Regions from separate parts of the Azospirillum sp. BE72 genome, predicted to be linked through region 2. Evidence: predicted binding sites of a transcription regulator. Region 2 holds the regulator's gene; the other holds the start of a gene.
What was found. Region 2 encodes LexA, which represses DNA repair genes until DNA is damaged. Its sites were predicted from a motif close to ATGTTCTANTTTGGTTC; they were not measured.
Positions count from the first base shown of each region.

Region 1 (15,313 bases), on a different contig from region 2:
CGCGGGGCCGCGGCCTCCGCCTCGATCATCGCCTGGACGCGGGCGGGGGCGGAGCGGATCATGGCCGGAATGGCGGCGGCTTCCGGCAGGTTGGCCCAGTATTTCCGCGGCATCTCCGCCCGCATCGCGGTGGGGTTCACCCGCGCCGGGTTGAAGGTGCTCTCGTAATAGCGCTGCCAGCCCTCGGCGAAGCGGTCGTCGCGGTCGAGCCCCTCCGGCCTCAAAGCCGCCGGCCCGATTGTCAGCGACCGCCGGTCCCAATGCAGCGATCCCACCGGCGTCAGGATGGTCCAGACCAGACTCTCGAAGCGCTCGACGAAGAAGGGGGCGGTGGCCTCGACGATGAAATGGTCGGGCTCGAACCACGCGACGTAACGTTCCGCCCCATTGGGGTCGCGCACCTCGCGGAAGCGCAGGAAGGCGTGCATCTTGTGCAGGTCGCGCCGCACCGCCTTGTCCAGCAGCGCCAGCCGGTGCACCAGCGGGTCGGCATGGTGGTCGAGCATGTCGCGCTCCCCCCGCAGCACCCGCCGGACCAGCCGGTGGAGCAGGGCGTAGCGTTCCGGATCACGGTGGCAGACCACGCTTTCGATCAGCGCTCCCACCGGGCGCGGCAGCGGAACCGGCGGCGCGTCCGCCGGCAAGGGGGCGGCATCCCCGAACAGCGACGGTGCCTCCCCGCCGCTCCAATCCACCTCATCAGGCTCCACGCCCAGGGCGACCAGCCCGCGCAGCGTACGGCGGAAGCCGTCCAGGTCGGCGCCGCCCTTCAGTTCGACGCGATGCATGATTCAGAACCTCAGAACAGGCTGAGCTGCTTGGGCGGCGCCACCAGCCTTTGCCGCAGGTCGGCGCGGTCGGTCAGCCCGCCCGGATGGTGGTCGGCGGCGATCAGGAAGGCGCGCGCCCGCTTCAGCCCCGACGACAGCCGCGCCACATCCTCCAGCCGCAAGGTGGTGTGGCGCCGCGCCTCGACGATCTTGTCGACCGCCCGCGCCCCCAGCCCCGGCACGCGCAACAGCATCTCGCGGTCGGCACTGTTGACGTCGACCGGGAAGCGCTCGCGGTTCTTCAGGGCCCAGGCCAGCTTGGGGTCGATGCCGAGGTCCAGCATCCCGCCCTCGCCCCCGGCGGCGATCTCCTCCACCGTGAAGCCGTAATAGCGCAGCAGCCAGTCGGCCTGGTACAGCCGGTTCTCGCGCTGCAGCGGCGGCGGCTTGGCCGGCAGGGCGGAGCTGGCCTCCGGGATCGGGCTGAAGGCCGAATAATAGACCCGGCGCAGCCCATAGCGGCGATAGAGCGTGTCGCTGGTCTCCAGCACCGACAGATCGGTGGAGGCATCGGCGCCGACGATCATCTGGGTGCTCTGCCCGGCAGGGGAGAAGCGGCGCTTTTCCTCCTTGGCCTCCAGGATGCGCTCGCCCACCTGCCCCATCACCGCCTTGATCGCGCCGCCGTCCTTCTCCGGCGCGAACTCCTTCAGGCTGCGGTCGGAGGCCAGTTCCAGGTTGATCGACAGCCGATCGGCCCACAGCCCGGCCTGCTCGATCAGCCAGGGGCTGGCCTCCGGGATCGTCTTCAGGTGGATGTAGCCGGCGAAGCCATGGTCGCGCCGCAGCGTGCGCGCCACCAGCATCAGCTGCTCCATCGTGTAATCGGGCGAGCGGATGATGCCGGAGGACAGGAACAGCCCTTCGATGCAGTTGCGCTTGTAGAAGCCCAGCGTCAGCCGGACCACCTCATCGACGCTGAACCGCGCGCGGCGCACGTTGGAGGAGCGGCGGTTGATGCAGTAGGCGCAGTCGAACAGGCAGTAGTTGGTCAGCAGGATCTTGAGCAGCGAGACGCAGCGCCCGTCCGGCGTATAGGCGTGGCAGATGCCGGCCCCGGTGGTCGAGCCGATGCCGTCCGGCCCGCCCGTCCGCCGCTTGGCGCCCGAGGACGCGCAGGAGGCGTCGTACTTCGCCGCGTCGGCCAGAATCCCGAGCTTTTCGAGCAGCGCGTCGTTCACCGTGGAGGCTTCCCTCTCTCTTGAAGATGTTCGCAATATGTTCTTTTGAAAGCAAAAGGCAAGCCGAATGGCGGGGGCAAAATCGCGCCTCCGGCCCGTCCCTTCAGCCCTGCCGCATCGCCTCGCCCAGCTCCCGCAGCACGCCGTCCCAGTCGCCCGGCGCGCCCTGCTGGAACAGCCGGACCGACGGATACCAGACCGTGTCGCGGCGCCCCTGCATCCAGCGCCAGTCGGCGGCGTGGGGAAGCAACGCCCAGGTCGGGTGCCCCAACCCGCCGGCGAGATGGACGGTCGAGTTGTCCACCGACACCACCAGATCCATGGCGGTGATCAGCGCCGCCAGCCCGTCGATGTCGGCCCAGGCATCCAGCCCCGGATCGGCGATGCCGGCGGCGGCGGCCTCCGCGGCGACGTCGCCATATTGCAGGCTGACCAGTTTGACATCCGTCCCGTCCAGTGCCCCGGCCAGCCGGTCGAGCGGGATGGAGCGCAGATGCCCGACCGAGGCGTTCTTGCTGCTCCAGGAAAGCCCGACCAGCCGATATCCATGTCCATGGCCGTCCCCGATCCGCTGCCGCAGTTCCGCCACCCGCCCGGGATCGGCCTTCAGGAAGGGAGGCTGGCGGCCGGCGAAATCCTCCATCCGCCGGCGCATCAGGCGCGGCAGGCTGCCGGCCGGGATTTGCGCGACCACGTCCGGCGCGGTCAGCCGGCGGCTCAACGGTTCGCTGCGCGCAACCACGGTGACACCGGGCAGGCCGCGGGCAAACAGCGGGGCCAGCCGCGCGTCGCAGTCCAGCACCACCCGCATGCCTTCCCCGGCCAGCTGTGGGATCAGGCTGGCGAACATCACCTCGTCGCCCAGCCCCTGTTCGCCCCACACCAGCAGGCTGCCGTCGCCCCGCCCGCCATCGGCCAAGGGCTGCCCGTCCCAAAGCGGCTGGGGAAATCCGACCCGCGGGAACCGGCCGGAGGCCACGGCCCAACCCTGTTCATACTCGTCCCACCCCTCCGCCAGCCGGCCGAGCGTCAGCAGGGCGATGGAGCGGTTGAAGCGGGCCTGAGCGTGGTTGGCCGGGTCGGCCTGCATCGCCTGGTCATAGGCGTCCAGCGCGTTCCCGGCATCTCCCCGCGCCATCAGGGCGGAGCCCAGCGTGTTCCAGCCCGTGGCGAAGCCGGCGTCCGCCGCGACCGCGGCCCGCGCGTCCTGCTCCGCCCGCTCCAGCCTTCCCAGCTTCAGCCAGCCGTCGGCGCGGTTGTTCAGCAGCACGGGATTTCCCGGCAGCAGGACCAGCCCGCGGCCATAGCCGGCCACCGACTCCGCAAGGGAGTCCCCCTGCCGCCCCAGGCCCTTCAGTCGGTTGGCAAGCTCGTTCCACAGGACGGGGTCGTGGGGCGCGAGCGTCACGGCGATGCGTGCGGCCTCCGCCGCCCGCTCCGGCAGCCCCTCCCCCGCCAGCAGCGTGGCCAGGGTGGTGAACGACCAGGCATCCGACAGGTTTCCCAGGGCGATCATGCCGCGACGGTGGATGGCCAGGGCGGCGCCATTTCGCCCCGCCCCCTGCTCCATGGCGGCAAGCCGCAGCAGCGCCTTGGGGGACGCCGGCTCCAGCATCAGCACCGTGCGGAAGCCGTCCCGCGCCCTCGAAGCCTGCCCCTGCGCCTCGCACAGCAGCGCACGGTTCAGGTGGAGGTCGGCATGGAGCGGCGCCGCCGTCAGCAGTGCCTCATACTGCTCCTTGGCCTCGGCCAGCCGTCCCAGATCCTGGAGCAATCCCGCCAGTTGGAAGCGTGTCCCCGCCTCGTCCGGCCGCAGGGTGACGGCATGGGCGTAATGCCGGGCGGCCCGGTCGGGCCGGTTCAGCGCGGCCTGGATCCGCGCCAGATTGACATGGAAATCGGCGACGTCGGGAGTGACGGCGATGGCCTGCGCGATCCGGCCTGCGGCGTCCTCCGGCCGGCCGGTCAGCGCTGCCAGGATGCCCCATAGGTGAAGCGCATGGGGATGGCCGGGGGCGGCATCGAGGATGCGGCGATACAGGATATCGGCTTCGTCGAAGCGCCCGGCCTCCTGATGATCCAGCGCTGCGATCAGCGCTTCCTGCAATGTTGCCATGGCCTCTTATAGGATGGGGGAAATCGCCGGTCCAGGCCCCGTCCAGGCCCGGCCCCCTTGGGGCGCAAATTGTGCGGGTGCCGTCTTGACAGGAAAGCGGGACAGGGCCACGTGCTCATCACCTGGATCCGGGCCCCTCTGGCGACTTAGACGTGGTCGCGATGTCGGATCTCTTCACCTGCTTTTGCGCCGACGGGCGTGACCGCACTTGGAGGGACTGATGTCCTCACCCCTTGGAGCATCGCTGAGATGCCGCCCCCGGCTTCCGGCCCTTCCCGCTCCCGCCGCTTCCCCGACGCGCGCTGCCCCTCCGGCGCGCGGCCGCACCCTTGCGCCGCTTCGGGCAGTCGGCGCCGGCAGCGGAACCTTTCTTTCAACCTCTTCATGAAGACGAGCATCGCCATGGACCACACCGAACGCCAGATCATCGACGACTTGTTCGCCAAGCTGCATCAGGCCGAGGCGCAATCCGGCCCGCGCGATCCCGAGGCCGAGGCGCTGATCCGCGAACGGATCGCCCGCCAGCCGGCCGCCCCCTATCTGATGGCGCAGGCCATCGTGATGATGGAGCAGGCGCTCGCCGCCTCCCAGGGCCGCAACGAGGAGCTGGAGCGTCAGCTGCGCGAGCGTCCCGCCCCTGCCGCCGCCCCGGCCCAGTCCGGCGGTGGCGGTCTGTTCGGCAGCCTGTTCGGCGGCGCCAGCCGTCCCGCTCCGCAGCCGTCATATCCGGCGGCGGCCCCGGCTGCCGCCGCCATGCCGTCCGGTTCGCCGGCCGGTTCGCCCTGGGGCCGTCCGCCGGCTGCTCCCGGCACTCCCGTCTACGGCGACCCGCGCGTCGCCGGCTATGCCCAGCAGCCGCGGGCCGGCGGCGGCTTCATGGCCGGCGCCATGCAGACGGCGGCCGGCGTCGCCGGCGGCATGCTGATCGGCAGCGCGCTGTCCAGCATGTTCTCCGGCGGCGAGGCGGTGGCGGCTGAGGCCGCGACCGCCGCCACCGATGCGGCCACCGCCGCCACCGACCATGTCGAACAGACGGTCGAGGACAGCGGCTGGGGCGATTTCGGCGGCGAAGAGGAGCTCTGAGCCCCGCACCGGTTCGCGGGAGAAGGCCCGCGGGAGGGAGGCGGCCCGCCCTCCTTCCGCGGCCCGGGTTTCTTCAGGCGCCCGGTTTTCTCAGGCCTTCACGATGCGGTCGGCGAAGCCCTCGATGCCCTCCACGGTCCGCATCGCGTTGCGGGTGTCGACCACCAGCGGGCAATGGGCGGCGAGGCTTGGATAGTCGATGCCGTCATGGTCGGTGACGATCACCGCCGCGTCGAACCTCGCTAGCGTTTCCGGTTCCCAGGCGATGGAGGTCCGGCCGGCGAGCGCCGCATGCTCGCGGGTGACCGGCAGCACCGGGATGAAGGGGTCGTGGTAGTCGACCGCCGCCCCGCGCTCCAGCAGCATCTCCATCAGCCGCAGCCCCGGCGACTCACGGCTGTCGTCGACGTTCTTCTTGTAGGCCATGCCGACCAGCAGGATGCGCGACCGGCTGAGCCCGATGCCGGAGCGGCGGTCGAGCGCCAGGGCGAGGCGGTCCACCACATGGCGCGGCATCATCGTGTTGACCTCGCCCGCCAGTTCGATGAAGCGGGTGGAGATCTGGTACTCGCGCGCCTTCCAGGTCAGGTAGAAGGGGTCGATCGGGATGCAGTGGCCGCCCAGGCCTGGGCCGGGATAGAAGGGCATGAAGCCGAAGGGCTTGGTCTTCGCCGCCTCGATCACCTCCCAGATGTCGATGCCCATCGGCTCGAAGACGATCTTCAGCTCGTTCACCAGGGCGATGTTGACGGAGCGGAAGATGTTCTCGGTCAGCTTGGTCGCCTCCGCCGCCCGCGTGCCGGAGACGGGGACCACCTGCGGCACCACCTGCTCGTAGAGCGCCACCGCCAGCCGCCGCGCCCCCTCGTCGTCGCCGCCGACCACCTTGGGGATGGTGCTGGTGGTGAAGGTGATGTTGCCGGGATCCTCGCGCTCGGGCGAATAGGCCAGGAAGAAATCCCGCCCGCTGGCCAGCCCGGTCTCCTCCAGGATCGGCCGCATCACCTCGTCGGTGGTGCCGGGCCAGGTGGTCGATTCCAGCACCACCAGCTGGCCCGGCCGCAGCCTGTCGCGGATCAGGCGGGTGGAAGCCTCGACGAAGCTCAGGTCCGGTTCGCGCTGCGGCGACAGCGGGGTGGGGACGCAGACGATCACGGCGTCGCAGGCGGCGAATGCGTCGGCATCGGTCGTCGCCCGGAACCGCCCGGTCGCCACCGCCCCGGCGATGCGCCCGTCGGCGATCTGCCGGATGTAGGAGCGCCCGCCGTTCAGCGCCGCCGCCTTGGCCGGGTCGATGTCGAAGCCGGTGACCGTGAAGCCGGCGCCCGTCAGCGCCAGGGCCAGCGGCAGCCCGACATAGCCGAGCCCGATCACCGCCACCCGCGCGCTGCGGCCGCGATAGGCGCTTTCCAGAGACCGGATGTCGGGTGCGGTGTCCGCTGTGCTCATCATGCCGTTCCGTTTGAAAGGACTGGGCCGCCCGGACGGGCATCCCGTCTGCAGCAGCCGAATGTGTGACGGCCGGCACGGCTTTGCGCAACCCTCCGTTCCGTATGGGGTGCGGGGATCGGAAACTCTGGCACCGGGATGGCGAAGGGTGCCAATTTGCCGGGAAACGACGGATCCCGCCCGCCATGACGCAGCATTTCCCGCCCCTCCTGCCCCAGCAGATCGCCCCGGTGGACGAGCGCCAGTCGGCGCTGACCGCCCGCCACCTGGGCGGCGATCCCGCGGTGCTCTACGGTTACTTCATGGCGCTCCGCGAGGAGAGCGACCGGGCGCTCGCCGGCCTGCCGCCGGCCGGCGGCAAGCCCTATCCCTATGGCCGCTGCGAGGAGATCACCCGCGACCTCTTCGCCCGCCTGTTGCAGCGTCTGGCCCAGCCGGCCGGCCCGGTGGAGCGCGCGCTGCGCGCCTTCGTCGAGGAGGGCGGCGTGCTGCAAAGCGTCTGGGGCGTCCTGCGCGAGCAGTATTTCCAGAACGCGCTGCAGATCGGCGCGCTCTATGTCGACGTGTCGAACGACACGGTGGTGGTTACCAAGCCGAAGGTGGAGATCCTGCCCATCGAGTCCTCCGGCCTGGTGCCGGTGCGCGACCTCGACCATTTCCGGCAGACGGCGGAGCGCTATTGGGGGGCGACGCTCTACGCCAACCATCTGGCCCCGACCCTGGCTCCCCTGCTGCCGGTCCTGTCGGTCAGCCCCGGCCGGCTGGCGCCCGGCCTGCAATCGGCCTGCGACTACATGATCGGGCTGATGTGCCGCGACCGCTTCCGGGGTGCCGAACGCTGGCTGGAGACCGCCCCCGCCCCGCCCGCGGAACTCGCCGCCGCCTGTCTCGCCACCATCCCCGCCGACCTGCGTCCGCTGACCGGCCAGCCCCGGCTGGAGGCGGTGGCCGCCTGCCGCCGCGCGCGGGAAGCCGCCTGCTGGGCCGACCCCGACTGGCGCACCGCCCGCGTGCTCGACTATCTGCGGCTCATGCGCGGGGCGGGGAGTTAAGTCCCTCCCCCGCCCTCAAGCCTGCTCCCTTTACAGCCGGTCCGTGCCGAAGGTGTCGCAGGCCTCGATCCGGCCGCTTTCCAGGCCGGTGCGGAACCAGCGGACGCGCTGGGCGGAGCTGCCGTGGGTGAAGCTGTCGGGGCTGACGGTGCCGCTCGCCTGACGTTGCAGGCGGTCGTCGCCGATGGCACTGGCGGCGGTCAGCGCCTCTTCGACGTCGCCGGGCTCCAGCATGCGGCGGTCGCGGTTGGCGTGGTTGCCCCAGAGTCCGGCGAAGCAGTCGGCCTGCAGTTCCAGCCGCACCGACAGGGCGTTGGCGTCGGCCGGGTTGCGTGCCCGCTGCTGCGCCGCCTGCACCTGCTCGGAAATGCCCAGCAGGGTCTGCACATGGTGGCCGACCTCATGGGCGATGACATAGGCCTGGGCGAAGTCGCCCGGCGCCTGGAAGCGGTCGCGCAGCTCGCGGTAGAAGCCGAGGTCGATGTAGAGCTTCTGGTCCATCGGGCAGTAGAAGGGCCCCATCGCCGCCTGGGCCCGGCCGCAGCCCGACGACACCGTGCCGGTGAACAGCACCAGCGTCGGGTCCTGGTACTGGCGCCCCATCTGCTGGAACAGGCCCCGCCAGGTGTCCTCGGTGTCCGCCAGCACGACGGAGACGAAGCGCTTCAACTCGTCGTCGGCTTGGCTGCGCGGGGCGGCCTCGCCGATCTGCGTCCGCCCGGCCGTGCTCCGGTCCGCCGGGTCGCCGCCGTTGAGCAGGACCGTCGGGTCGACGCCCAGCACCACCGACACCAGCAGCAGCACGACGACCCCGCCGATGCCCAGCCCGCCCTTGCCGATGCGGATGCCGCCCCGGCCTCCCCCGCCGAAACCTCCCCCTCCCTGGCCGCGCCGGTCCTCGACATTCTCGCTTTCCCGTCCGCCCTGCCACCGCATCGCCGCCCTCCTTCCGGCCATCCTTCGTGATGGACCGGTGGAGACGAAACCATGGGGCCGCCCGCGCGTTCCCTGGAGGCTCCTTAGCCAGAAGGAGAGCCAGAAGGAGGAGATGAGCGGAGCAACTTGAAAAAACCTCTCCCCACCCCCATCTCGGGACATGGCCGACACCGCATTCGCGGTGCGCTTCCCTGCCCCCTCCGGTTCATCGAGGGGGAGCTTTCCTCGGGGAACGCCGGTCTTTTGGGGGCATGCCCGTTCCGGGGCCGGTCCCGCTTATCGGAGCCTTGCCGGGCGGTGTCCGCCGCAACGGCTCCCGTTTCAAGACGCCACACTCACAAAGAGCCGGCCGGCCCCCGAGTCCATCGGTCCGCCCATCCGGCCTGGAGGATTTTCATGACGACCCCGATCCTGTCGACCGCTTCCCATTCCACCGGCCATTTCGCCGCCCAGTCCGCGCTTGCGCCGGCTCATCTGGCCGCCACCCGCCGTTCCACCCACTCCTCTGCCGGCCATTTCGCCGCAGTTGACGGCAAAAAGTCGGATTTCCGCTCCAATCCGGAGCCGTCCGGCTTGACCCGGGGCGAACTGCGGCAGATTGTGCTCGACATCCTGGGCTGAGACTCTCGGCCCGGGCTCGTCCCTTTCTACCCCTCCACAGCCATAGGAGATCACCATAGCCAAGCTCTACGACGCGGACCCCGTCCGCGAAGGCCCGCGCCTCAACCGTGAAATCACCGCCCGGATGGTCCGCCTCGTCGGCGCCGACGGCGAGATGGTCGGCGTGGTGCCGCTCCGCCAAGCGCTGGAAGCCGCCGCAGATGCCGACCTCGACCTCGTCGAAGTGGCGCCCCAGGCGGATCCGCCTGTCTGCAAGATCCTCGATTACGGCAAGTTCCGCTTCGAGGAGCAGAAGAAGGCCAACGAGGCGCGGAAGAAGCAGAAGATCATCGAGCTGAAGGAAATCAAACTTCGGCCGAACATCGACGATCACGATTACGACGTGAAGATGCGCTCCGCCATCCGCTTCATCGAGGAAGGCGACAAGGTCAAGATGACCATGCGCTTCCGCGGTCGCGAGATGGCGCACCAGGATCTCGGTCTGAACGTGCTCGTCCGCGTGCGCGACCAGCTCCAGGACATCGCCAAGGTCGAGCAGATGCCCCGGGTCGAAGGCCGCATGATGGTCATGGTGCTGGCCCCGCGCTGAGCGCGGGTCCGGTCCTTGCCAAGGGGACCATGCGGGGCGGTCCGCCGCCCCGCCCCTTTTTCCCACCTCCTTTCCCTCTCTTTTCCCGTTGCCGGACCCTTTTCCGACCGGCCCCGGTCCCGACGATTGAAAATCCCTTCTCGGATTGCCCGAGGGCTCTTTCAGGAATATTTCGCGTGATGCGGCGGAATAATACCTGACTATTCGCATTGGGTTATTGACCCTGTCGGCATCGACCGCGGATCATCGGGAGCCTTGTTTCCTCTCCCCTCCCGTGTCCCGGAAAGTCGTTGTTATGAAGGTTGAACACGCCACGTCCGCCTGGGAGCCCATCTCCGGTGAGCGGCGGTTCCAGCTGCTGGTCGACAGCGTCGGCGATTACGCGATCTATCTGCTCGATCCGAACGGGATCGTCAGCAGCTGGAATTCCGGGGCCGCGCGCTTCAAGGGCTATACCGCCGACGAGATCATCGGCCGGCATTTCTCCAGCTTCTACACGGACGAGGACCGCGCCGCCGGGGTGCCGCAGCGGGCGCTCGCCACCGCCTTGAACGAGGGCCGCTTCGAGGCGGAGGGCTGGCGCGTCCGCAAGGACGGCACCCGCTTCTGGGCCAGCGTGGTGATTCGCGCCGTTCGCGACGAGACCGGCACGCTGATGGGCTTCGCCAAGGTCACCCGCGACATCACCGAACGCAGGATCGCCGAGGAGGCACTGCGGCGCAGCGAGGAGCAGTTCCGCCTGCTGGTGCAGGGCGTGGTCGACTACGCGATCTTCATGCTCGACACCACCGGCCGCATCAGCAGCTGGAATGCGGGCGCGGCGCGGATGAAGGGCTACGGCGCCGACGAGATCATCGGCCGGCATTTCTCCAGCTTCTACACGGACGAGGACCGCGCCGCCGGAATGCCGCAGCGGGCGCTCGCCACCGCCTTGAACGAAGGCCGCTTCGAGGCGGAAGGCTGGCGCGTCCGCAAGGACGGCACCCGTTTCTGGGCCAGCGTCGTCATCGACGCCATCCGCGACGAGAGCGGGGTCCTGCGCGGCTTCGCCAAGATCACCCGCGACATCACCGAACGCCGCAAGGCCCAGGAGGCGCTGGACGAGGCGCGCGAGGCCCTGGCCCAGGCGCAGAAGATGGAGGCGGTCGGCCAGCTGACCGGCGGCGTCGCCCACGATTTCAACAACCTGCTGCAGGCGATCAGCAGCAGCCTGGAACTGATCGAACAGCGGCTGGAAGCCGGCCGCACCGACATCGCGCCCTTCGCCGCCACCGCGCGCGCCGCGGTGGATCGTGCCTCCACCCTGACCCGGCGCCTGCTGGCCTTTGCCCGGCGCCAGCCGCTGAAGCCGGAGCGCGCCGACCTGAACGCGCTGGTGGCGGGGCTGTGGGACCTGCTGCGTCGGTCGGTCGGCGAGACGATCCGGCTGGAGCGCCGGCTGGAGGAGCCGCTGTGGCCGGTCCATGCTGACGTGAACCAGATCGAAAGCGCCCTGCTGAACCTGGTCATCAACGCCCGCGACGCCATGCCCGGCGGCGGAACCGTGACGGTGGAGACCGCCAATGCCAGCTTCGCCGCAGCCGACCTCGTCAACGATCCCGGGGTGGCGCCCGGCGATTATGTGGCGATGACCGTGCGCGACAGCGGGACCGGCATGCCGCCGGACGTGCTGGCCCGCGTCTTCGAGCCCTTCTTCACCACCAAGCCGATCGGCCAGGGCACCGGCCTGGGGCTGAGCCAGCTCTACGGCTTCGCCCGCCAGTCCGAGGGCTTCGTCCGCATCGACAGCGCGGTCGGCCGGGGCACGGCGGTGCATCTGTGCCTGCCGCGCGATCATGCCGCTTCCGCCCCCGTCTCCGACGAGGGAACCGCACCGGCCGAAATCCCCGTCCCGCCGCCGGGACGGGCCGGGGCCGGCCGGGGCACCGTGCTGGTGGTGGAGGACGAGGAGCTGGTCCGCATGCTGCTGGTCGAGGTGCTGGAGGGCGACGGCTACACCACGCTGGAGGCCGCCGACGGCACCGAGGCGCTCGCCTGGCTGGGCGAAGCCGGAGCGGTCGACCTTCTGGTGACCGATGTCGGGCTGCCCGGCCTGAACGGCCGCCAGCTGGCGGAGATGGCGCAGGCGCGCGATCCCGACCTGAGGGTGCTGTTCCTGACCGGCTATGCCTTCCAGGCATTGGACGACCGGCCCGGCGACGGCGCCGATGGGCTGGGCCGCAACACGCGGGTGCTGGTCAAGCCGGTGGCGGTCGACGCTTTCCGTGCCATGGTCGGCTCCATGCTGTCCGGCCGCTGACGCCCGCCGGAGGACAGCCCCGCTCCACTCCGCTCCGCCCTGTTCCGCCCGCCCTCTCCACCCCATGGGGGAAACCACAAAGCCGACAGCGCCCGTGCCGCAGCGGGGCTGCGCCAACCGCCGGACCTGAGACGATGCCCCTGCTCGCCCGTGCTTCGACGCCACCGCTCTCCCTGACCGCCTTCGCGGTCCTGTTGGGCGCGGTCCTGTTGGCCGCGATCCTGCTGGTTTCGCAGCCGGCCTGGGCCAAGGGCAGCCGCAAGGCGGATTGGGCGCCGGTGGCGGCGGAGATCCTGATGGAGGCGGGCAGCGGCAAGGTCCTGCAGGCGCGCAACGCCGACACCCCGACCTACCCGGCGTCGCTGACCAAGATGATGACGCTGATGCTGACCTTCGAGGCGCTGGACCGCGGCACGCTGCGGCCGGACCAGCGGCTGGTGGTGTCGCGGCATGCAGCCTCGATGCCGCCCTCGCGGCTGTGGCTGGCGCCCGGCAGCACCATCACGGTGGAGCAGGCGATCCTCGCCCTGGTCACCCGCTCGGCCAACGACGCCGCGGTGGTGCTGGCGGAGGCGCTGGGCGGCAGCGAACCGGCCTTCGCCGGCAAGATGACCGCCCGTGCCCGCGCGCTCGGCATGCGCCGCACGGTGTTCCGCAACGCGTCCGGCCTGCCCGACCGGCTGCAGCGGACGACGGCGCGCGACATGGCGATCCTGTCCCGCGCGCTGATCCGCCGCCACGCCGGCCACTACGCCTATTTCCAGCGCCGCAGCTTCGACTGGCAGGGCACGACGGTCCATGGCCACAACCGCCTGATGGCGCGCTATCCCGGCATGGACGGCATCAAGACCGGCTACATCGCCGCATCCGGCTTCAACCTCGCCGCGTCGGCGGTGCGGGACGGGCGCCGCCTGATCGCCGTGGTGATGGGCGGCCACAGCGCCGCCACCCGCGACGACCGCGTCGCCGACCTGCTGGACATCGGCTTCAAGCGCCCGACCAGCCCGGCCAGGCCGGCGCCCGCCACCCCGGATCTGGTGATCACCAGGAAGAGTTCGACGGCCGCCGAACGCAGCACGGCGGTGAGCGTCGCCGTGCCCTCCGCCAAACCGTCCACCGGGTCCGCCGGCGGACCCTGGTCCATCCAGGTCGGCGCCTTCGCCAACCGTGCCGCCGCGGCGCGCAGCGCCGGCGACACCGCCAAGCGCTTAGGCGCGCTCGCCGCCGGCGCCAGCCCCGAGATCGTCCGCTCCGGCGGCCTCTACAAGGCCCGGCTGACCGGCTTCCCTGCCGCGAACGCCGACGCCGCCTGCGCCGCCCTGAAGGCTGCCGGCCATGGCTGCTTCGCGGTGGAGGGGCGGTAATCCATCGCGGGGCGCCGCCGACCGGATCGTGTCCCCTACAGCACCGCCGCGATGTGCCCGATCAGCGCCGAGGGCGGGATGGGCTTGGACAGGATGCGGATGCCGGGTTCGGTGCCCAAATCCTGCAGCTCCGCCTTCTCGGCATAGCCGGTGACGATCAGGACCGGCAGATCGGGGCGGTGATGGCGGGCGAGGCGGCTCAGATCGGCCCCGGTCATGCCGGGCATGGCGAAATCGGTGACCAGGATGCCGATCCCGTCATCCGCCTCCAGCAGGGCCAGGGCTTCCTCGCCGGTGGCGGCCTCCGTCACTGTCATTCCGGCCTCGGCCAGCACCGCGGCGTTCGCCATGCGGACCAGGGCGTCGTCCTCCACCAGCAGGACGCGGGCGGGGGCGGCCGGCAGGGGCGGCGGTTCGGCGACGGCGGAAGCGGCATCGGCGGCATCGGCATCGGCGGGCGTCCCGGCCGAGGTACAGGCCGCGGGATGAGCCGGAGGATCAACCGGAGCATGGGGCAGGTACAGGGTGACGGCGGTGCCAAGCCCGAGATGGCTTTCCAGGCGCATCCCGCCGCCGGACTGGGCGGTCAGGCCATGCACCATGCTCAGCCCCAGCCCGCTGCCCTGCCCCACCGGCTTGGTGGTGAAGAAGGGCTCGCAGGCCCGCGCCAGCACGTCCGGCGGCATGCCGGTCCCGCTGTCGCGCACGGTCACGGCGACATAGCCGCCGGGCGCCAGGGCGGGTGAAATCCCCTCCTCCGCCGCCTTGTCCTCCGCCACCTTGTTCTCCACCGACAGGCTGGTGACGGCGATGGTCAGGGTGCCGCCGTCCGGCATGGCGTCGCGGGCGTTGATGGCGAGGTTCAGCAGGGCGATGTCGAACTGGTGGGGATCGACCAGGGCCGGCGGCACGGCGGGCGGCATGGCGGCGTCCCGGTCGATGCGGATGCGGATGGCACCGCCCAGTGTGCGTTCCAGCAGCGTCGCCATTCCCGCCACCTGGGCGCCGAGGTCGACCGGCGCCGGGGCCAGCCGCTGGCGGCGGGCGAAGGCCAGCAGATGCTGGGTCAGGGTGGCGCCGCGGTCGACCGCCTGGCCTGCGACCTCCAGCGCCCGGCGGCTCTCCGCCGCGCGCAGCTCGCCGCCGGTCTCCAGCAGATGCAGGCTGGAGCGCACCGCCTGCAGCAGGTTGTTGAAATCGTGAGCCACCCCGCCGGTCAACTGGCCCAGCGCCTCCATCTTCTGCAGCTGGCGGACATGCTCCTCCGCCTCGTCGCGGGCCTCCACCGCCTGCCGGCGTTCGCTGAGCGCGCGGTTCGCGGTCTCGTAGGCGAGGAACTGGCGCGCCATCGCCCACAGCATCAGGGCGAGCGCCACCGCGCTGACCAGCCCGGCGGCGGCGATGATCATCGCCTGGCTTTCCCAACGGGCGAGGATCTCCGGCCGCGTCCGGCTGACCCCGACCACCAGCGGATAGTTGCGCAGCACCTGGAAGGACAGGATGCGATCCTCGCCGTCGACCGAACGGGGAGACGCATAGGTGCCGGCCTCATGCCGGGCGATCCGTTCGGTGACCTCGGGGCTGGTGGCGATGGTCCCGACCTTGTCCGGCACCGCCGGGAAGCGCGCCAGCAGCATGCCGTCGCGCCACCACAGGCTGAAGCCGCTGCCCGGCGTGACATGGAGACTGCGGTAGAACTGCTCGAAATAGGACAGCCGGATGGCGCCGACCGCCAGACCCGACAGCCCGCCGTCGGGGCCGTTGACGCGGCGGGCGATGTAGAGCGTCCATTC
Region 1 is NZ_JAVDTO010000013.1:68,303-83,615, reverse strand. Features, by position in the region: gene J2Y49_RS24305 (UdgX family uracil-DNA binding protein) at 1-788, opposite strand, end outside; gene J2Y49_RS24300 (putative DNA modification/repair radical SAM protein) at 800-2,011, opposite strand; gene J2Y49_RS24295 (tetratricopeptide repeat protein) at 2,115-4,127, opposite strand; gene J2Y49_RS24290 (DUF2076 domain-containing protein) at 4,530-5,210, shown strand; gene J2Y49_RS24285 (nucleotide sugar dehydrogenase) at 5,301-6,659, opposite strand; gene J2Y49_RS24280 (hypothetical protein) at 6,845-7,711, shown strand; gene J2Y49_RS24275 (neutral zinc metallopeptidase) at 7,742-8,647, opposite strand; gene J2Y49_RS24270 (hypothetical protein) at 9,044-9,268, shown strand; gene infC (translation initiation factor IF-3) at 9,324-9,857, shown strand; gene J2Y49_RS24260 (PAS domain S-box protein) at 10,153-12,156, shown strand; gene J2Y49_RS24255 (D-alanyl-D-alanine carboxypeptidase family protein) at 12,291-13,520, shown strand; gene J2Y49_RS24250 (response regulator) at 13,556-15,313, opposite strand, start outside.
Region 1: the regulator LexA is predicted to act here: its motif matches at 2,038-2,054, upstream of J2Y49_RS24300 (putative DNA modification/repair radical SAM protein).

Region 2 (15,313 bases):
TCACCGCCACCTGCAAGCTGAAGGGCCAGACCGGCGTGGAGATGGAGGCGCTGACCGCCGTCACCATCGCGGCCCTGACCGTCTACGACATGTGCAAGGCGGTGGACCGCGGCATGACCATTACGGACGTTCGCCTGCTGCACAAGGCTGGCGGCAAGAGCGGCGAATGGGGCACTGCCGCAACCGCGCCATCGGCCGGAGCCTGACGCCATGATCTCCGTCGCAGAGGCGCGCGCCCGCATCCTGTCGGCCTTCGCCCCTCTGCCGGCGGAGACGGTGGCTCTGCCCGACGCGCTCGGCCGCGTGCTGGCCGAACCGGTGGTCGCCCGGCTGACCCAGCCACCCTTCCACGCTGCCGCCATGGATGGCTGGGCGGTCCGCTCCGCCGACATCGCCGCCGCCGCTGCCGACTCTCCCATCTCCCTGCGCCGTATCGGCGAATCCTCCGCCGGCCATGCCTTTGCCGGCAGCGTCGGTCCCGGCGAAGCGGTGCGCATCTTCACCGGCGCCCCCCTGCCCGATGGCGCCGACGCCGTGGTGATGCAGGAGGATTGCAGCGCCGACGACGCGACGGTTCGGATCGGCCGGGCCGTAGCCGCCGGACGGTTCGTCCGTCAGGCCGGCTTCGACTTCACTCTTGGTGAGGAACTTCTGCCGAAGGGCCGCCGTTTGACCGCCCGCGACATCGCGCTGGCCGCCGGTGGGAATGTACCTTGGCTTTCGGTCCACCGCCGGCCGCGCATCGCCATCCTCGCCACCGGGGACGAGATCGCCCTGCCCGGCGATCCGCTGGGGCCGAGCCAGATCGTCAGCACCAACGCGCTCGGCCTCTGCGCGCTCGTCGCCGCCCAGGGCGGGCTCGCCCATAATCTGGGCGTCGCCAAGGATACGCCCGACAGCGTCGCCGCCATGGCGAAGGGGGCCGTCGGCTGCGACCTGCTGGTCACCACCGGCGGTGCCGCCCATGGCGACTACGACCTCGTGCGCGACGTGCTGGCCGACCGAGGGATGGCTCTGGAGGTGCAGACGGTGGCGATGCGGCCGGGCAAGGCGCTGATGTTCGGCCGCGCCGGCGGGGTGCCGCTGCTGGGCCTACCCGGCAATCCTGTATCGACGGGGGTCACCGCCGTCCTGTTCCTGCGCCCTGTTCTGCGCCTGCTGCAGGGATTGCCGCCCGAAGACGACCGCCTGCCCCTGCGCGCCCGGTTGACCGTCGCGCTGAAGGCCAACGACCGGCGCGAGGAATATCTGCGCGCCACCCTCGCCGCCGGCCCCGACGGCGTCCTCACCGCCACGCCCTTCGCCCGGCAGGACAGCGCCATCACCACGCTCTACGCCCAGGCCGACTGCCTGATCCCGCGCCCGCCCAACGCCGACCCGGAGCCGGCCGGCGCCATGGTGACCGTGCTGCCTTTGACCGATGGAGCACTCAGCATCTAGACTTGAACACAGCGCTTGGACGACGGATTGAACAGTTGAACATCACCCGGGAAACTGTTCCACGGCGTTCCGAATGTTCCACTCAAGTTCTAAAAGAAGCCGATGGGGGGCTTGACGGACGGCAGGAACCAAACTAGAACATGGAGCAACGTTTAGTTTTTGTTCCATCTTCAGTCTGGCGACGGCCGGGAGGCATCCATGCTCACGCGCAAGCAGCACGAATTGCTGCTGTTCATCCACGAACGGCTCGGCCAGGGCGGTGTCTCGCCGTCGTTCGACGAGATGAAGGACGCCCTGGGGCTGAAGTCCAAGTCAGGCATCCACCGCCTCATCACCGGTCTCGAGGAACGCGGCTTCATCCGCCGCCTGCCCCACCGCGCCCGCGCGCTGGAGGTTCTCCGCCTCCCCGAAGGCCTGGACGCCGCCCGCGCCCACACCGCGCCCAAGCCGAAATTCCAGCCCAACGTCATCAAGGGCGATTTCGCCTTCGCTGGCCGCGACACCGCGCCGCCCGCCCCCACCCCGGCCGCCGCGAACGAGACGGTGCAGCTCCCGCTCTATGGCCGCATCGCTGCCGGCACGCCGATCGAGGCGCTGCGCGACAACAGCGCCTTCGTCGACATCCCCGCCTCGATGCTGACCGCCGGCGACCATTACGCGCTGGAGGTTTCCGGCGACTCGATGGTGGAGGCCGGCATCCTCGACCACGACACCATCATCATCCAGCGCTGCGACGCGGCGGAGAACGGCACCATCGTCGTCGCCCTGGTCGACGAAGGCGAAGTGACGCTGAAGCGCCTGCGCCGCAAGGGCAACACCATCGCCCTGGAGCCCGCCAACGCCGCCTATGAAACCCGCATCTTCGGCGCTGACCGCGTCCGCGTGCAGGGCAAGCTGGTCGGTCTGGTGCGGAAGTACTGAGGCCTTTCCCGCCAGACTCCAATCCCCTCCCCCGCCCAGCTCTCGCACAAAGCTTCGCTTTGTGCTGACGCGGCAGGCGGACCATAGGTCCGCTGAGAGCGGGGGAGGGTTAGGGTGGGGGCATAACCTCGGCCGCCCCCTCACCTCCCCCCGGTCCAAGGCCGATCCCCCCTGATCCCCCGCACCGTCTCCACCTCTATTCCGTCCTCCGTCACCCTCAGCGCATGCGCCCCCTCGTGCCGCAGCGCCCAGCGGTCGATCGCGACCCCGGCCCGGCATCCCCGCGCCACCGCCGCCGTCACCACTGCATCGGCCGCCCCGCAATCCTCGTCCAGCGCATCCGGCAACCGCGGCAGGGCGACAGTCCTTCCCTTGACCCGGTACAGACACCCCAGCGCATCGCAGTTCAGCGACCGCTCTCCCTCGCTCCATCCCCCCGCCGCCGGCCATGGATCGGCTCCCGAGCGCTCGCCATCGCGCTCCCGCCATGTCTCGATCACCCGGCCCCCAGTCTTGCTCGAAGCGCTGAGGCGACCGTCCGGCATCCGCACCGCCATCACAGTCCCATCCCCCGCGACCAGCACGTCCGGCCGCGTCACCAGCGCCGGCGAAGCCAGCCCTGCCAGAACCGGCAGCAGCCCCAGCCAGCGCCACCGCCGGGTCCAGACGCACAGCCAGATGCCGCCCAGCACCAACGCTACGAACCCCTCAACCGGCATCGCCGGCATGGTCAGGGAGGCCCCGGGAAGACGGCCGAAGAACTCCGCGGTCCAGATCACCGCCCTGTCGCCCCAGTTCATCGCGATCAGCGCCGGCGCCTCCAGCCTGAAGGGCATCAGCGCGTAGGCGATCAAGCTCCACGGCATGACCCAGAAGGATGTGATCGGAATGGCAATCAGGTTGGACAGCACGCCATAGAAGGCGATCTGCTGGAAGTGGAAGAGTGCGAACGGCAGTGTCGCCAGCGTCGCCACCACACTGGTCAGCAGGATGCCGCCGACATAGAGCAGGCCGCGCAGAAACCACCCCGCCTCGCTGCGCCATTCCGCCAGTCGCGGACTGCCGCGCTCGAAGGCGGCGATCAGCGCCACCACCGCCGCGAAGGACATCTGGAAACTGGGGCCGAGCATCCCCTCCGGGTCCATGGCGATGGTGACCAGCCCGGCGAAGGCGACCAACCGCATGCTCAACGGGTGGCGGTCCAGCATGATCGCGCCCATCACCATGCCGGTCATCAACACCGACCGCACGGTCGGCAGCGGCGCCCCGACCAGCAGCGTATAGGCCAAGGCCGACAGAATGCCGAACAGCGCCGCGATCTTTTTGATCGGCCAACGCAGGGCGATGGCTGGCACCAGCGCCAGCAAGGCCCTGACCACATAGAACAGGATGCCGGCGGCAATGCCCACATGGAGGCCGGAGATCGACAGCAGGTGCGCCAGCCCGCTGTTCCGGAAATCCTCCAATGTCTCGTCCGGGATGCCGAACTGCTCCCCATTCAGCAACGCCGTGGTGACCCTCGCCTCCACCGGATCGCCGATGGTCGCGGCCACCCGCTCGGCGATCACGCCGCGCGCCCGCTCGAAGGCCACCGTCACCACCTGCCAGCCCGTGACCGGCGGGACCTCGATCAATTCCACCGCACCGGTGGCGAAACCGGTCCCGCCCAGCCCCATGAACCAGGCCCGCCGCTGAAAGTCGAAGGCGCCCGGTTCGGCCGGTGCCCGGGGCGGCAGCAGCGTGGCACGCAGCCGCACCACCGATCCGGGATCGGGCGCCGCATGGCGGTCCGGCAGGCGGATACGCAACGCGGCTGGCGTCTGTTCGGGCGGCAGCCGGCTGACCGTCGGTTCCCGCACCGTGATGCGGGTGGCACCCGGCCGCCGTTCCACTGCCATCACACGGCCGGTGATGGTCGCACCCGTGACGACGCGGGTCAGCACCGGCGCCGCCACCCGTGCGCTGTGCCCCTGCGCCACCAGGAACCCCGCCGCCACCATCAGCAGCGCCATCGCCGCGCCGAACAGCGCGAACCAGCGCCGCAGGACCAGAAGCAGCACGGCACACGCCCCGCAGGCCGTTGGCCCAATCCACCAGTCCGGCTCCGACATCAGGCCGAAATACAGCGACACTCCTGCCCCGAAGGCGACGGGAAGCCACAGGATCCAGCGGCCCCCCTCCGCCTCCGCCAGGGACGCGAGTCGCCTCCCGATGCGAATCCACTGGCGCCGCCACCGCCCACCGGACCCAACTGGACCGTCCGTCTCCTCCTCCGGCCAGCCGGCGACAGTCACAGGCGACGGCCTCCCAACGCAGCGATGCCGCCCGCGCCCCCCTTTACGACCGTCCATGCGCGCATCGCATTGCCCCCCAGCCCGGTGGCTGTGTTAAACCACGGTGTCGAACCACCGGCGCATCATACCAGCGCCGAACCGGAAATTGAGAGACCGATGACCGTCGTCACCCGCTTCGCTCCGTCGCCGACCGGCTTTCTGCACATCGGCGGTGGCCGCACCGCCTTGTTCAACTGGCTGTACGCCCGCAACACCGGCGGCAAGTTCCTGCTGCGGATCGAAGACACCGACCGGCAACGGTCGACCCAGGCGGCGGTCGACGCCATCCTGGACGGGCTGCAATGGCTGGGCCTGGATTGGGACGGCGACGCGGTCAGCCAGTTCGAGCGCAAGGACCGCCATGCCGAGGTGGCACACCAGATGCTGGCCGCCGGCAAGGCCTACCGCTGCTACTGCAGCCCGGAAGAGCTGGAGGAGATGCGCGCCGCCCAGAAGGCCGCCGGACAGCCGATGCGCTATGACGGCCGCTGGCGCGATCGCCCCGAATCCGACGCGCCTCCCGGCGTCGCCCCGGTGATCCGCCTGAAGGCGCCGCAGGAAGGCCAGACGGTCCTGAACGACCTCGTCCAGGGCGAGGTCACGGTCCAGAACGCCCAGCTGGACGACCTGATCCTGCTGCGCGCCGATGGCACGCCGACCTATCTGCTGGCGGTGGTGGTGGACGACCACGACATGGACGTGACCCACGTCATCCGCGGCGACGACCATCTGACCAACACCTTCCGGCAAATCCAGATCTTCCACGCCATGGGCTGGGAGCTGCCGCGCTTCGGCCATATCCCGCTGATCCACGGGCCGGACGGCGCCAAGCTGTCCAAACGTCACGGTGCGCTGGGCGTCGATGCCTACCGCGACATGGGCTATCTGCCGGAGGCGGTGCGCAACTACCTGCTGCGGCTCGGCTGGTCGCATGGCGACGACGAGATCATCTCGACCGAACAGGCGATCGAGTGGTTCAACCTGGAGAGCATCGGCCGCTCGCCCTCGCGCTTCGATTTCGCCAAGCTGGAGAATCTCAACGCCCACTATATGCGTCTGGCCGACGATACCCGGCTTCTCGGGCTGATCGCCCCGCGGCTGGAGGCCGACCTCGGCCGCAGCCTGACCGACGCGGATCGCGACCTTCTGACGCGGGCGATGAACGGCCTGAAGCAGCGGGCCCGTACGGTCGTCGATCTGGCGCAGAGCGCCCGCTTCTATGTCGCGGCGCAGCCGCTCAGCTATGACGAAAAAGCATCCGCGCTGCTTGACGAAAGGGGCCGCGGACTGTTGAAGGAACTGGCCGAAGCCTTTGCCGGCGAACCGGATTTCACCGCCGCGGCGCTGGAGGCGCAGGTCCGTGCCTTCGCCGAGGCACGGGGCGAAAAGCTGGGCAAGGTGGCACAGCCGCTGCGGGCAGCGCTGACCGGTTCGACGGTGTCGCCGCCGATCTTCGAGGTGGCCGAACTGCTGGGTCGGGAAGCGACGCTTTCTCGCATCCGCGATGCAGCGGGTGCAGCATAATGGTCATTTCCGTGCGTTGCCATCAGGCTGCCATGGAACTATGCTGCGCCGACGAAAAAAGGGCGCCTAAGCCCCACCCTCAACGATAAGGACGTGCCGAGATGACCCAGACCGAGGACGGCAAGGACACCGTTACCCTCATCGACAATAAGACGGGCAAGCAGGTCACGATGCCGATCCTGCACGGCAGCGTCGGGCCGAGCGTGATCGACATCCGCAAGCTCTACGCCGCGACCGGCTATTTCACCTACGATCCGGGCTTCACCTCCACGGGCAGCTGCGAGTCGGGCATCACCTACATCGACGGTGACGAGGGTGTCCTGCTGCACCGCGGCTATGCCATCGACGAACTGGCCGAGAACTCCACTTTCCCGGAAGTCTGCTTCCTCCTGCTCAACAACCACCTGCCGACCGCGGCAGAGCGCACGGATTTCGAAAACATCCTGCGCCGCCATTCGATGGTGCATGAGCAGCTGACCAAGTTCTACAGCGGCTTCCGCCGTGACGCCCACCCGATGGCGATCATGTGCGGCGTCGTCGGCGCCCTGTCGGCCTTCTACCACGACTCGCTGGACATCAACGATCTCGTCGAGCGCAAGATCGCCGCGCACCGCCTGATCGCCAAGATGCCGACGATCGCGGCGATGGCCTACAAGTATTCGACCGGCCAGCCCTTCATGTATCCGCGCAACGACCTGTCGTATGCGGAGAACTTCCTCTACATGACCTTCGGCACGCCCTGCGAGCCGTTCAAGGTCAACCCGATCCTGTCCAAGGCGATGGACAAGATCTTCATCCTGCATGCCGACCACGAGCAGAACGCCTCTACCTCGACCGTCCGTCTGGCCGGTTCGTCGGGCGCCAACCCGTTCGCCTGCATCGCCGCCGGCATCGCCTCGCTGTGGGGTCCGGCCCACGGTGGTGCGAACGAAGCCGTGCTGAAGATGCTGGAGGAGATCGGCTCGGTGGATCGCATCCCCGAGTTCGTCCGCCGCGCCAAGGACAAGAACGACAACTTCCGCCTGATGGGCTTCGGTCACCGGGTCTACAAGAACTACGACCCGCGCGCCCAGGTCATGCGCCAGACCTGCCACGAGGTCCTCGGCGAACTCGGCATCAAGGACGAGCCGCTGCTGGACATCGCGATGGAGCTGGAAAAGATCGCCTTGTCGGACGAGTACTTCATCGAGAAGAAACTCTATCCGAACGTCGATTTCTATTCGGGCATCATCCTGAAGGCGATGGGCTTCCCGACCAGCATGTTCACCGTGCTGTTCGCGCTGGCCCGCACCGTCGGCTGGATCAGCCAGTGGAAGGAGATGATCGAGGACCCGGTGCAGAAGATCGGCCGTCCGCGTCAGCTCTACACCGGCCACACCAAGCGGCCGTTCGTGCCGCTGGCCGAGCGTGGCTAACCGGCCAACAGCACATGTGGGAATGGGCGGCTCCAACGGAGCTGCCCAGGACCCGACTGCGTACATCGTTCCGGCCCGGCGTGTGCGCCTGCGCTCGCCGGCCAACGACAACCGGGCACCGCTTGGCTGGCGGGTTCGCCGGATGATCGTCTATTTGCTGATCCTGGCCCTGGTCGCCGGGATCGCCTTTATCTGAGGCAGTCGCTCAGCTCCCGCTGTCCAACGCGAAGCCCTCGTCGATCCAGCCCGTTATGCCGCCGATCATCAGCTTGACCGGACGCCCGATCCGCGCCAGCCGCAAGGCCGCGCGATCCGCACCGTTGCAGTGCGGGCCTGCGCAACAGACGACGAACAGCGTGCCCTCCGGCCACTCCATCATCCGCCGTTCGGTGATCTTGCCATGCGGCAGGTTCAGCGCCCCCGGCACATGCCCTTTGGCGAAGGCCGCCGGACCGCGCACGTCGAGCAGGACGAAGTCGGGACTGCCGGATTTCAGTGATTCATGCACATCCCAGCAATCGGTCTCCAACGACAGCTTGCGGGCAAAATGGATCGCGGCATCTGCCGACGATGCGGCCGGAATGTCGGTGACGGGACTGGCCATGGAACTCTCCTGATCGGTTGCCGGCCACATCATTCCAATCGCCGCTTCCGCTGGAAAGTGGCACGACTGCCGGCTATCGTACAGATCATGCCAAATGCCATGCCCCCGCTCGCCGTCGCGCTCGCCTATGACGGTCTGTGCACCTTCGAGTTCGGCGTGGCCGTCGAGGTGTTCGGTCTCCCACGTCCTGAGCTTGGCCCCGATTGGTATCGCTTCTCCGTCGCCGCCCTCGATTCCGGCCCATTGCGGGCGATGGGCGGAATCCGCATCGAGGCCGATGGCGGGCTCGATCTGCTCGACCAAGCCGACATCATCGTCATTCCCGGCTGGCGCGGCGCTCGCGAACCGGTGCCTGTCCAACTAATGGAGGCGCTGCGCCGGGCCGACGCCCGGGGATCGCGCATCCTCTCGATCTGCTCCGGTGCCTTCGTGCTAGCCGCCGCCGGCCTGCTGAAGGGCCGCCGCGCGACCACCCACTGGCGCTATGCCGCAACCCTTGGGGAGCTTTATCCAGACATCCGCGTGGTGCCTGACGTTCTCTATGTGGATGAGGGCAACATCCTGACCTCTGCCGGCAGCGCGGCCGGCATCGACCTCTGCCTTCATCTGGTGCGCCGCGATTTCGGACCCGAGGCCGCCAACAGCGTCGCCCGCCGGCTGGTGGTCCAGCCTCACCGCGAGGGCGGGCAGGCTCAGTTCATCGAGGCTCCGGTGCCCATCGCCCGCGAGGGCGCCCGTCTGGGACCGCTGCTCGACCATTTGCGGGAAACTCTGGCGGAGGATCACAGCCTGTCAAGGATGGCCTCGCACGTCGGCATGAGCCTGCGCACTTTCCTGCGCCGGTTCCAGGCGCTGACCGGCACCACGCCCGGCGAATGGCTGGCCACGGAGCGGCTGAACCGCGCCCGTGATCTGCTGGAACGCGGAAGCCTGCCGGTGGAAGAGGTCGCGACCCTCGCCGGCTTCGGCTCCGCCGCCACCTTGCGGCATCACTTCCGCCAGCGTCTGGGGATCAGCCCGGCCACGTACCGGGCGCACTTCCGCCGCGATCCGGCTCCCGCCACATACACCAAGGGCGCAGCCGCTACCGGCCGCGCCCCTGTTGAAAACGGTTAACCGGCAAAACGGTCACTTAGTCTCGATCAGCTCGACCTTGTACCCGTCGGGATCCTCGATGAAGGCGATCACGGTGGTGCCGTGCTTCATCGGGCCGGGCGGACGCGGGATCTTGACGCGTTCGGCAGCCAACTTCTCGCAGGTGCCGTAGATATCGGGAACGCCGAGCGCGATGTGACCATAGGCGGTGCCGATCTCGTACGGCTCCTTCTGGTCCCAGTTGTGGGTCAGTTCCAGGACGGCGGTATCGGATTCCTCGCCATAGCCGACGAAGGCCAGGGTGAAACGGCCACCCTCGTAGTCATTGCGGCGCAGCAGCTTCATGCCGAGCAGACGGGTGTAGAAGTCCAAAGACTTCTCCAGATCCAGTACGCGCAGCATCGTATGCAGCAGACGGAATTCGCTCATGGTCTCTATTCTCCCGCTTGGCGGTTAACTGGGCGGTTGTTCAGCTGTCCTGGAGCGGCGTTCTTGAACGACGTCCAGGATGGTGCGGGCAGCGCGTTCACTGGGCGGAGTATCCCCCTGCCCCAGCCAGCGGGCCACCTCGGCAACTCCGTCGATCTGCGCCTGGCGCGCCGCCGGATCGTCGAGCAAACGCCTCAACTCGGCCGCCAGTCTATCGGGCCGGCAGTCCCGCTGCAGCAGTTCCGGAACCAGCATCCGATCGAGCATCAGGTTGACGAGATTGACGTACTTCACCCGGATCAGCCGGCGATAGAGCGCGACGGTGATCGGATTCAACCGGTAGGCGATGACAGTCGGAAGCCGCGCGAGCGCCAGTTCCAACGCGACGGTTCCCGATGCGGCGAGCGCCGCCTCCGCCGCCGCGAAGGCATCGTACTTCTCGGCGTCTCCCTCCACCAGCAGGGCACGGACCGGCCAGTCGGCGATGGTGGCGGCGACGCGGTCGCGCACTGTCGCCACGGTCGGCACAACCGCCACCAGATTGGGATGGATTGGACGCAACAGGTCCAGCGTCGCACGAAAATCGGGCAGCAGACGCGATACCTCTCCCTTGCGGCTGCCCGGGAGCACGGCGACGATCCGCTCGTCCAGCGCGATGCCATGCCGCTCGCGGAATGCCGCACCGTCACCTTTCCCCGCCCCACCCTCGACGACCGAATGGCCAACGAAAGTGCAGGCCAGCCCCTCTTTCTCGAAATAGGGAGGCTCGAAGGGCAAAACAGCGAGGAGGTGATCATAGATGGCGGCATATTTGGCCGCCCGCTTGGGCTTCCAGGCCCACACCGTAGGCGCCACATAGTGGATCAGCGGAATGGCGGGCGCCGCGGCCCGCACCTTCTTTGCCACGCGCACAGTGAAGCCGGGCGAATCGATGCCCACCACGGCGTCGGGGCGCAGCCGGACGATCTCGGCAACCGTTTGGTCGATGCGGCGGATCAGGTTGGGCAAATGCGGCAGCAGTTCGAAGATGCCAAACAGGGTCAGTTCGCCCATGGGAAACAGGCTGACCAGCCCCTCCGCCGTCATCTTCTCGCCGCCGATGCCCACGAAGCGCACCTTGCCGCCGGTCAGCCGCTTTGCCGCCGCCATCAGCCGTGCGCCCAGCGCGTCGCCCGACGGCTCACCGGCGATCAGAAACAGGGTCGGGCCGTCATCGGCCGCCACATCGGTCGCCGGGTTGACGTTCATTGCGGAATCTCGATGCCGGTGACGAACAGGCCGAGCCGGTCGGCCGCTTCCGCCACTGCCGCACGGTCGACCAACAGACTGCCGCCCGCTTCCACCGCGATACCGCGCAGCCCGGCTGCGGCAGCCTTCTCGACCGTCGTGACGCCCATGGTCGGCAAATCGATGCGTCGGTCCTGTTTCGGCTTCTTCACCTTGACCAGCACGCCGCCGGGGCCGGGCCGTGACAGACCGGCACAGCGGTCGAGCATGGCATCTGTGCCCTCGATGGCCTCGACCGCAAGCACGATGCCTTGCTGGACCACCGCACCCTGCCCGACATCAAGCGCACCCAACGCACGGGCGACCTCCACCGCGCGGGCGATGTCGCGCTCCGCCTCAGCATCCGGGGCGAGACGACCGACCGGGCCAGGCGTGGTCAGCAAATCCATCAACAGGTCATGCAGGCCAACGACGCGGAAGCCATCCTCTTCCACCTCGCGGACCACGGCGCGCAGCAGCCCATCGTCGCCGAGTGCCCTCGTTCCGACGCGGGCAAGGAAGCGAGCGGTGCGCCAGTCCGGCATCAGTTCGGTGAAGGACGGTCGCTTCACTGGCCCTGCGAGGACGACCTCGCCGACACCTTCCTCATGGAGGCGGCGCAGGATGCTGCCCGCGGCGCCGAAGCGGCTCCACACATGCGGAAGCCCAACGACCGTTTCAGGATCGGTATGGCCATCGAACGCCACGACGAAGACCGCACGCCCCTGCCCGCGCACCGCGCTGGCGATGCGGGCCGGCAGCGTGCCGCCACCGGCCAGGATCGCCAGCTTGGCACCGGCAGCCTGATGAATATCGGCCATCGGCCGGCGGCCTCAGCTCTCGCGCGGCTGGCAGAGGGAGCGCGCTTCCTTGGCGCGGATGAAGGACAGCACGTCCGAGATCAGCGCACGCTCGCCGAAATCGCGACCGACCTCATCCACCCGCTCGGCGAAGGTCCCCTCCGGACCGAACAGCATGCGGTAGGCCGCACGCAGGGCGTGGATGTCGTCCTTCTTGAAGCCGCGCCGCTCCAGCCCGACGAGGTTCAGGCCGGCAAGGCGGGCACGGTCGCCCATCACCAGACCGAAGGGAATCACGTCGTTCTCGACGCCCGACATGCCGCCGATCATGGCGTGCGAACCGATGCGCACGAACTGGCGCACAGCCGAAAGCCCGCCGATGATGACGTAGTCGCCCAGTGTCACATGGCCGCCCAGCGTGGCGTTGTTCGCCATGATCACATGGTCGCCGACGATGCAGTCATGCGCCACATGCGATCCCATCATGAACAGTCCGTCGTCTCCGACGCGCGTGATCATGCCGCCACCTTCGGTGCCGGGATTCATCGTCACATGCTCGCGGATCTGGTTGCGGGCACCGATGACGAGTTCGGACGGTTCACCATGGAACTTCAGGTCCTGCGGGCGGTGGCCGATGGACGCGAAGGGATAGATGACGGTTTCGGCGCCGATGCTGGTGCGCCCGTCGACAGCCACATGCGAAACCAGCCGAACGCCGTCGCCCAGCGTGACGTCGGGGCCGACGACGCAGAAGGGACCGATGTCGACCCCCTCGCCCAGCTTGGCCGCGGGATCGACGATGGCGGACGGATGGATGGTGACGGTCATTTTTCGTCCAGGATCATGGCGGAATAGATGGCTTCGGCGACGAGGACGCCGTTGACCTTGGCCTCGCCCTTGAACTTCCACACGTTGGCGCGCTGACGCTGCTTGGTGACATGAATGTGGATGGTGTCACCGGGGGTGACCGGGCGGCGGAAACGCGCCTCGTCCACGGTCATGAAATAGACCAGTTTGCCTTCGGCATCGGGCCCAAGTGTGGCGACCACCAGCACGGCGGAGGTCTGCGCCATCGCCTCGATGATCAGCACGCCGGGCATCACCGGACGCGACGGGAAATGGCCCTGGAAGAAGGGCTCGTTGATCGTGACGTTCTTCACGCCGGTGGCGCCTTCGCCCAGCGTCACATCGATCACCCGGTCGATCATCAGGATCGGGTAGCGATGCGGGATCATCTTCATGATCCGCGTGATGTCGATGTCGTCGATCTTTTTGCTTTGCGCGTTGTTGTCCGCCGTCACGTCCATTGTCCGGCCGCCCGCCTTTCCACCAACCGATAGGGTTCACCATTCCCCGTTCCCGGAGAACGGGCGCCACCGCCCCAACAGGAAACGCCGGCGCCTTTTTGTTTGCTCCGCCTTCTTGCCCCATTTCCGCGGCGACCGCAACCGCCGAACCCGGAAACGCAACAGGGCCGTCACCTTCCCGGTCGGGACGGCGACGGCCCTGCTCAGAAAGGCATTACTGCTTGGGAACGTTCAACGCAACCTGCGGGAGCTTCTTGTTCACGCGCTCCATCACGGTGTCGGTGACGTCGAGCTGGGTGTCGACCAGAACGAATTGCTGGCGGGCGAGGACGAGGTTCGCGCCCCGCTCACGCGAGATTTCGGCGACCACATCGACCATCGTCTTGTGAACGACGGCCATCGCTTCGTTCAGGCTCGTTTCCAGCGCGCGCTTCCGGTTCTGGACCGTCTTCTGGACGTCGGCGACCTGCTTCTCGAAATCGCGGCGCTTGGTGGCGAGCGCTTCCGGCGACAGGACGGTCTGCTGCTTGCGCAGTTCGTCCTCGGTCTTGCGGAGCTTGTCCTCCAGCGCAGAAATTTCCTTCTGATAAGAATCGCGCAGCGATTCGAAGGACTTGGTGATGCCCTTCGACGCGGTGGATTCCTGCATGATCTTCTGGACGTCGATCACCGCGATGACCGGCGCCTTCAGCTCCGCACCGGGAGCCGGAGGCGTGGCCGTCGCCGTCGCCGCCTTGGGGGCTTCGGCCTTCGGCTGGGTTTGGGCCTGTGCCGACGTGGCGGTGAACAGGAGGCCGGCGACCGTGACGGCCGACAGGACGGCGACGCGGAACGGCGCCTTCGACTGGGTGAATTGCATCTTAGAACCTAGTTCCGAAGCTGAAGCGGATGAGCTCTTTCTTGTCGTAGCCTTCCTTGCGGATCGGCAGTGCGACATCGAGCCGGATGGGCCCGAACGGCGACTTCCACGACACGCCGGTGCCGATGGAGACGCGGATGGTCTCGTCATCCTTCACGTTCGGATCACTGATGTCGACCTTGCCGAGCGTACCGACATCGGTGAAGGCGTGGCCGAGCAGGCCGAACTCCTCCGGCAGGCCGAAGGGGAAGCTCATTTCCACCGACGCACGGGCATAGCGCGTGCCGCCCAGCGCGTCGCCGGTGGAGACGTCGCGCGGACCGATGCCCGCGGTGTTGAAGCCGCGCAGCGTGTCGCCGCCGATAAAGAAGCGGTCGCCCAACTGCACCTTCTGGCCGAGACCGTGGATGTAGCCGATCTCGCCCGTGGTGCTCAGCACCCACTGGTCCTCGCCGAGAGGGATGTAATAGCCGGCGGCCAGCTTGTTCCGCAGGAAGCGCACCGAACCGCCGAGGCCGGCGATGTCGTTGGTCAGGCGGATGAAGTAACCCTCGGTCGGCGTCAGCTTGCTGTTGCGGACGTCGTAGGTCAGTTCCTGGCCGATCAGCGAGGTCAGGCGCTCGCCGCGCTGCTCCTGGATGTACTTCGACGCGGTGGTCGGCACTTCCTCGATCAGCGTGTCCTGCAGCTGGTAGTAGACGCGCTGGCGCATGCGCTCGGTCAGCGGATAGCCCAGGCGCAGGGCGAAGCCGGTGTTCTTCTCGTTGAACGAGCTTTCGTCCTGGTAGTTGTAGCGCGTCCGGAAAATGTCGACGCCGGCCGACAGGTCCCGGTCCATGAAGTACGGCTCCGTGAAGGAGATGTCGTACAGCTGGCGACGGCCCGACAGCGTGGCGCCCAGGCGCAGGTCCTGGCCGCGGCCGAGCAGGTTGCGCTCGCGGATCGAGAAGTCGCCCAGGGGACCGTCTGAGGTCGAGAAGCCGGCACCGATGGAGATTTCACCGGTCGACTGCTCGGCCACATCGACGTTCACCACGGTGCGGTCGGGCGCGCTGCTCTCGGCGGTGGTGATGTTCACACGCTCGAAGAAACCCAGATCCTTGATGCGCTGCTCGGACCGCTTCAGCTTGGACGCGTTGAAGGGGTCGCCTTCGGACAGCAGCATCTCGCGGCGCACCACCTTGTCCAGCGTGCGGACATTGCCGGTGATGTCGATGCGGTCGACGAAGGTGCGCGGCCCCTCGTTGATCTCATAGATGATGTCGATGGTACGGTTCTCGCGGTTGCGCGAAATCCGCGGCCGGACATCCACGAATGCAT
Region 2 is NZ_JAVDTO010000002.1:510,286-525,598, forward strand. Features, by position in the region: gene moaC (cyclic pyranopterin monophosphate synthase MoaC) at 1-206, shown strand, start outside; gene glp (gephyrin-like molybdotransferase Glp) at 211-1,440, shown strand; gene lexA (transcriptional repressor LexA) at 1,639-2,361, shown strand; gene J2Y49_RS08555 (ComEC/Rec2 family competence protein) at 2,502-4,712, opposite strand; gene gltX (glutamate--tRNA ligase) at 4,812-6,218, shown strand; gene gltA (citrate synthase) at 6,320-7,633, shown strand; gene J2Y49_RS08570 (hypothetical protein) at 7,656-7,829, shown strand; gene J2Y49_RS08575 (rhodanese-like domain-containing protein) at 7,839-8,237, opposite strand; gene ftrA (transcriptional regulator FtrA) at 8,337-9,353, shown strand; gene gloA (lactoylglutathione lyase) at 9,366-9,761, opposite strand; gene lpxB (lipid-A-disaccharide synthase) at 9,786-11,009, opposite strand; gene J2Y49_RS08595 (UDP-2,3-diacylglucosamine diphosphatase LpxI domain-containing protein) at 11,006-11,848, opposite strand; gene lpxA (acyl-ACP--UDP-N-acetylglucosamine O-acyltransferase) at 11,861-12,655, opposite strand; gene fabZ (3-hydroxyacyl-ACP dehydratase FabZ) at 12,652-13,134, opposite strand; gene J2Y49_RS08610 (OmpH family outer membrane protein) at 13,349-13,993, opposite strand; gene bamA (outer membrane protein assembly factor BamA) at 13,995-15,313, opposite strand, start outside.